3 regions of the Phyllobacterium sp. CCNWLW109 genome follow, and region 1 is predicted to be linked to each of the others. Evidence: riboswitches for the same ligand, from Rfam matches in the RefSeq annotation. Region 1 holds a riboswitch; each other region holds the start of a gene.
The links. Region 1 has a riboswitch for cobalamin ahead of nrdH (glutaredoxin-like protein NrdH). Riboswitches for the same ligand answer to the same signal wherever they lie in the genome.

Region 1 (2,263 bases):
TCCATATTGTCTTCAATTCGGAGCAGAAAGCAGGACACCAGCTCGCCGCGCTGTTTCTTTCCCGCATTGAGAAAAGTGGGAGTTGCAGGCTGGAAACGCCCGGAAATGATCTCGTCAACCATATCCCGCGCCAGGGTTTCATTTCCTTGCGCCAGCGTCAGCGCCACCATGCAGATGCGGTCCTCGTAACGCTCAAGATAGCGTTTTCCGTCAAAGGTCTTCAGCGTGTAGCTGGTGTAATATTTGAATGCGCCAAGAAATGTTGGAAACCTGAATTTCTTGGCATAGGCATGGTCAAACAGATCGCGCATGAAATTGAAGGAATATTGATCAAGCACCGCGCGCTCATAATAGCCTTCGGTTACCAGGTAATCGAGCTTCTCGCGCAAATTGTGAAAGAACACCGTATTCTGGTTCACATGCTGCAGAAAATACTGCTTCGCCGCCATACGATCCTGATCGAACTGGATGTTGCCCTCCTCATCATAAAGGTTCAGCATCGCGTTCAGCGCGTGGTAATCCAGCACTGGTTCGTTGGCTGTCACTGGTCGTTCGAGCGTGAGCGTGTCCAAAATCGTTCCAATCCATGTTTGACGTTTACGACATCCTGCTCCGTGCCGATCAGCTCGAACCTGTAAAGGTAAGGCACCTGGCATTTGGCAGAGATGATGTCGCCCGCAATCCCGAAGGTCGCGCCGAAGTTACTGTTACCCGCGGCAATCACGCCGCGGAGATTTAAACGGTTTTCCGCCTGGTTGAGGAAGCGGATCACCTGTTTTGGAACGGCACCCTTGCCGCCATCGCCGCTATATGTTGGCACGATCAAAATATAGGGTGCGTTGATCTTCAGCTCCTCACGAGAGCCGATCGGTATCCGTTGTGAGGTGAAGCCCAGCTTGGAAACAAAACGGTGGGTATTCTCCGACCTGCTCGAAAAATAGACGATCCCACTCATGACACCCATCCCTCTCAGGCAAGGGTGCTGATCATATCCGGGCGGAAACCGGCCCAGTGTTTTTCGCCGGCGACAACCACAGGTACCTGGCGGTAGCCGAGGCTCTGAACCAGTTCGAGAGCATCCTGATCGTTGGAAATATCAATAACGTCATACTCCATACCCTGCCGGTCAAGAGCTCGGGTCGTGGCGGTGCACTGGACACAGGCCGGCTTGCTGTAAACGACAATATTCATGACTTCCTCATTTGATTTTGGTCGTGAGAACATGGTCTGGCAGCTCTGATTGCTGCCAGCTAGTTTGGTTTAAAACTGTATGACTTACTCAAGTGCCGCCCGATTTACGGCGGGTCGCCCACAATCAATGCGCTGGATAGGTTTCTCATGCACTTCACCCTGTAGCTCGCTCGTGGAGGGGCAGGGAAGCGTTTTACACGGAAAATCCCCGTGCATTGGCGCGACCGCTCCGGCACCCCGCCGGTGGACTCATCAGATCAAGGCAGGTCTCCTGGCTCGCAGATCAACGCACTTATTCTTGCCTTCCCGGGGCCTAGAGCCCCAGTGACAGTATCGAACACGTGCTAGCCGCTTACAGTTGCGGGGGCAGCTCCGGCATCACAGTACCTTATTGGCACCACTCACCGTATTCCCGTCTTAGCTTCCCACTCTCGCGAATCGGAAGAACCTTGAACACTATATATAGTAGTGGATGTTAAAAATCCGTCAACAGCTAGATCAAACCAAAATTGAAACTATGCACAGCTGCCAATCAATTTGGCGCTGCGCACGAAAATGGAATGAGTGAGGAAGGGACTACACGTCCTGATTGTCGGTCTGACGATTCAAGCTGAGGGCTATAAGCGTGCACACAGCACCGGAGAGCAGATAGCCGCCCGCAGCTATCAGGCCGAAATGGCTGGATAGCAGCAGCGCGACCAGCGGTGCGAAACCCGCCCCGAACAACCATGCCATATCGCTGGTCAATGCCGAGCCGGTATAGCGGAACTTCTTTGAGAAGCGCGAGGCCACTGAGCCGGATGACTGGCCGAAGGACAGACCAAGCAAAATAAATCCGAGGATCATGAAGATCAGTTCGCCGATGTCGCCGCCATCAAGCAATTGAGGAGCAAATCCACTGAACACGGCAATGGCTATGGCGGTGCCGCCCAGCAGATTCCGGCGTCCGACGCGGTCGGCAATCGTGCCCGACGCAAACACGGTAATGACGCCCACAGCCGCTCCGAATGCTTCAATCAAAAGAAAGCGGGCCGGGCCCTGATCCGTAAACAGGAAGACCCAAGACAGTGGA
Region 2 (2,263 bases), on a different contig from region 1:
CATCATCGCCCTCATAGCCCCGGCGGTCGACAGGAACACCATTCTTATCTGCCAACAGGACGCAACATCCCGCACCACCCACCGCCGAATAAAGCCGGTCGAGTGCGATTTCTGCGGTTTCTATGAGAGATCCCAGCTCTTCACGCGCTTCACGCAATTCCTGATCGGTTAGCATGTTTGGCGGCGTGCCCTCATCAGGCTTCAAGCCGTAGAGACGCATTGAACGCCCCCACGATGCAACAACCGCTGACTGCGCAGCAGCGTCACCTGTCACGGCAGATTGGATATGCTCGGCATGTAAGCCGTCATCCTGCGTTCCCATGGTCCTCCTCCGAAGTCCATGCACAGGGTGACGCCTGTTCTCGCCTACGTCAAGTCACCTATTGATGGCGGCAACCGGGGCTGCTCTACCGACGCGATTTAAGGGCGTAGGTCCAAAACGCCCCCGGTTATAATCGCAGCTATTCTCCATTCTCGTCATATGACCTTTTCAGCAAATATGTATCCATGATCCAGCCCATTTGTGCGCGCGCAACATTTCGCAACCGCTCAATATCGTCAACGACATCGCGCAGTTTGCCGGACATGAGAATCTCGTCTTCCGTTCCTATGTAAGCACCCCAATAAATATCGACGTCTTCATCAATTGCCTTGAACGCGCCCTCGCCATCGAGCATCACAATCACGCTTTCCGAATTGTTCGGAAAACCTTCGGCAAGCTTGCGCCCTGTGGTTATCGTAATGGAGTCGCCGATTCGATTGAGCACAACCTTATGCTTTGCCGTGAGCGCCTGAATGCTGGTAATGCCGGGAATGACATCATAGTCCAGTTCGAAATTGCCCTTGGCGTTCAGCCGGTCGAGAATACGGATCGTGCTGTCATAAAGCGACGGATCACCCCAGACGAGGAATGCGCCGCATTCATCATCGCCCAGTTCCTCCATCAGCAGATGCTCATAGGTTGCCTCCACCTTATCATGCCAGTCATTGACACTCGCACGATAGGTCGAGGAAGGCTTCTGGCGCAGCGGTGTTTCAAAATCCACCATGCGGTAGTGGGGGGCGGTGATGAAACGCTCGCAAATTTCCCGACGGATGCGGGACAGCTGCTCTTTCTCAGCTCCCTTATCGGGAATGAAAAACACATCGACCTGATTGAGCGCATTGACTGCCTGTATGGTCACGTAGTCTGGGTTGCCCGCGCCAATTCCGATGATGAGCACTTTGCGTTTCACTGGGGCACACGCGAGGCCGACGATAGTTCCGGCCTTTGACTCTCTTCGATCAAAGCACAGAACAGTTCGTGGAGGCGTTTTGCCCCCGCATGTTTTCCGGCAAAGGCCTCAAGCTTTATAAACTCCTGACTTGCAGCTGCAACGATATTGGTGCCGCGAGGCCGGGAAAGCAGCCAGGCAAAAAACACGTCTTCCGGCACAGTTGCCGCGTTGACCGATTGTGGGTTGTTATATTGATTAGTATTGGCGCCGAGTATCATGCTTAACCCCGATTGTTGGGAACAAGGGTCAAGCGCGAAGATTGCAGATAGTCAGCCTGCGGCAAACCATTGCAAGCGACACACCGGGACACCCCGCCCGTGGACGTTCATCATGTTTCGGCAGGTCTCCTGGCTCACAGGTCAGTATTGCTGTCTTGCCTTCCCGGGAAATCCCAGTGACCTTTTGCCTGAACGAATTCAAGCGACAGCAACTCGCTGTTTACAGTTGCGGGGGCAGCGCCGGCATTGGTGAATATCACTTCACCGGCTTCCCTCTTAGCTCCCGGCTTTGCAGCACGGGAGAACCGGAACACTCTTATATGAACCCAGCCCACCTATTGAGGTCAACAGGCAGGCGTAAATTTATCGGGGGGAAACCGGTAAACGGCTGAATGCGGCGCATCACCAATAGAAAATGGCGCAGGCTGGTGCCCGCGCCATTCCAAACTATTCAAACAAGATCAAGCGGCGAGAACTTCTTCCGCATCTTCCGGCACTTCAGAAATTGTCCGCAGGATTTGCGACGCGATCTGGTAGGGGTCGCCCTGCGAATTCGGACGGCGATCTTCAAGATAACCGCGATAGCCATTGTTTACAAAGCTGTGCGGAACGCGGATTGATGCACCGCGATCAGCAATGCCGTAGCTGAACTGGTGGATCGACTGGGTTTCATGCTTGCCGGTAAGGCGCATATGATTGTCCGGTCCATATACGGCGATATGGGCAGCGCAATTCTGCTCAAATGCCGCCATGACCTTTTCGAAGTAA
Region 3 (2,263 bases), on a different contig from region 1:
GGTGCTTGAGCGATCAATCGTTGCCAGAAAATCCGACAGAAGCGGCCCAATCGGCTCCGGCTTCATATATATGGAAAGATCGTCGCGTATATCTTCAGGGTAAGCGAAGGGCCAGATTTCTCCGGCAGGTTCGACGAAGAAATCAAACGGATTATAGACGGTCATATCGGCAATGAGATCGACTTCGATCTTGAGCTCCGTGACGGGCTCAGGAAAGACAAAACGGGCCAGAAAATTACCGTAAGGGTCCTGCTGCAAATTGACGAAATGGTTGGACGGACTGACCTTCAACGAGTGACTCAGCACTTTGGTTCTCGAGTGCGGAGCTGGTTGAAGGCGGATGATCTGCGGCCCGAGCATGATGGGGCGATCATATTTATAGTGAGTCAGGTGATAGACTGCTGCGTGAATTGCCATGTCGCCCCAAAATTCAATAAAACATCGATGTCGCCAAAGGCTACATGCGAAGCCTAGCCTACTCCATCGGCTTGTTCACGCTTAAAAAACTTATTCTGCCATTTATTTTAGCACGTACTGAATCTGCACCTTAAACGGGCTGGCAAAATGGACGACACAACCAAATCCAAGAGAGGGGGTAATATAATTTGCATTAGGCTTGCTGCGTGGTTCGACGGGGCTCACCATGAGGGAGGTTATTATTTGCAGGAAGTCACTTCCTGCAAGGTTATCGACCAATGTGCAATCAAACCACATTCCTCATGGTGAGCCCCGTCGAACCACGCAGAAACTCAATGCCAACAAAGGGTGGCTGCTGATTATCACCCTGGAATTGAAAAAGACCCGGACGAGCTGGACACTCACTATCCGGATGTCCATTCATTAAACCAGAAAACGGGAGGTGGGCGAAAGCCTCCCTCTCACTCCTGAGGGAAACATGGCATTCTTCTATTTTTTCCAAGTGCTATCTCTTTTACCCCATTTCATTTTCACTTCGGTTCAACTACTAATCATCGTGATGGTTTCTCCGGCTAGACAATGCTGGAGATGAAAAGGGAACACGGTGAGGCGTACCCAAAAGGGACCGAAACCGTGGCTGCCCCCGCAACTGTAAGCGGTGAGCGACGCCTGATGATGCCACTGATCGCAAGATCGGGAAGGTAAGGCTTTGCCAAGACCCGTGAGCCAGGAGACCTGCCATCATAATTGAAATTCGAACCGGACGGGGTGTGCCGGGAGCGATGCGATGACCTCTGTCCGCATTAGCGGCACCCGAATGCTTTGAATAGCTTCCGGTTCATCGTCTGCGTTCTCTGTCCTCCCCTTGAAAGTTGGCAGGTATGAACGTTTCGCGCATCGTCACTTCGACCCAGCATCATATTATCTACCCTCTCAAACAATCGGCATTGACGATTGTTATAACATTACGCTATCTCCTACCCATGTCGAAGTCCTCAGAATATTTCCACGGCATGGGAGCGCGCCCGTGAGCCATATACAGCTTGATGCAACAGCCGTGAGCTATAAAACCGGAACCCATACTTTGGTTGATGCTGCGTCGGTCGGCATAAGATGTGGCGCAAGGCTCGCTATTATCGGGCCGAATGGCGCTGGAAAATCCACCTTGCTGCGCATGCTGGCCGGGCTGCTGCCACCGACGTCCGGCGGAATAAGCTTCAACGGCAAAATTATCGGTACAATGTCGCCGCTTGAGCGGGCCCGGCAATTTGCCTTTGTCGGTCAGGCCGATACCCCCGATCAACAGCTTCTTGTCGAGGATTATGTATCTCTTGGCCGCATTCCCCATCTGGGCGTCTTCACACGCACGGTCGACCGGGAAATCGTCGAAGATTCCATGGAGCGCGCGCGGATCAGCCATTTCCGCCGTCGTGCATTGGGTTCATTGTCAGGCGGCGAACGGCAGCGCATGCAATTGGCGCGCGCCCTCGCCCAGCAACCGGCCATCCTGTTTCTTGATGAACCGACCAATCACCTCGATCCAAAGGCGCGCAGCGAACTGCTCCTGCTCGTTGCCGGACTTAGTGTCACGACCATTGCCGTTCTGCATGATTTGCCGCTTGTTGCGCCCTTTGCAACCCATGTAGCAGTCATGCACAGCGCTCAGCTTGTAGCGTCAGGCACGCCCGACGAAACGCTGACCCCGCGCATTGTCAGCGATGTATTTGACCTTGATGTGCTGCGCCTCAGGCACCCATCCCGCCAGCGCGACCTTATGGTGTTTGAAGCACCCGAACCGATCCATGACGCCCATTCTCATTCACGGAGCATTTGATGAAAAAATCCC

Region 2: linked by a shared signal. The riboswitch ahead of V9K92_RS14360 (hypothetical protein) and the one ahead of nrdH (glutaredoxin-like protein NrdH) in region 1 are both predicted to bind cobalamin.
Region 3: linked by a shared signal. The riboswitch ahead of V9K92_RS07885 (ABC transporter ATP-binding protein) and the one ahead of nrdH (glutaredoxin-like protein NrdH) in region 1 are both predicted to bind cobalamin.

The regions. Positions count from the first base shown of each region.
Region 1 covers NZ_JBBCBK010000001.1:974,479-976,741, reverse strand. The annotation lists gene nrdE (class 1b ribonucleoside-diphosphate reductase subunit alpha) at 1-572, opposite strand, end outside; gene nrdI (class Ib ribonucleoside-diphosphate reductase assembly flavoprotein NrdI) at 542-955, opposite strand; gene nrdH (glutaredoxin-like protein NrdH) at 970-1,191, opposite strand; cobalamin riboswitch at 1,436-1,658, opposite strand; gene V9K92_RS04780 (MFS transporter) at 1,768-2,263, opposite strand, start outside.
Region 2 covers NZ_JBBCBK010000003.1:781,408-783,670, reverse strand. The annotation lists gene V9K92_RS14370 (GAF domain-containing protein) at 1-322, opposite strand, end outside; gene cobF (precorrin-6A synthase (deacetylating)) at 462-1,235, opposite strand; gene V9K92_RS14360 (hypothetical protein) at 1,232-1,495, opposite strand; cobalamin riboswitch at 1,598-1,820, opposite strand; gene V9K92_RS14355 (glutamine synthetase beta-grasp domain-containing protein) at 1,957-2,263, opposite strand, start outside.
Region 3 covers NZ_JBBCBK010000002.1:541,121-543,383, reverse strand. The annotation lists gene V9K92_RS07890 (transglutaminase family protein) at 1-417, opposite strand, end outside; cobalamin riboswitch at 961-1,174, shown strand; gene V9K92_RS07885 (ABC transporter ATP-binding protein) at 1,445-2,251, shown strand; gene V9K92_RS07880 (ABC transporter substrate-binding protein) at 2,251-2,263, shown strand, end outside.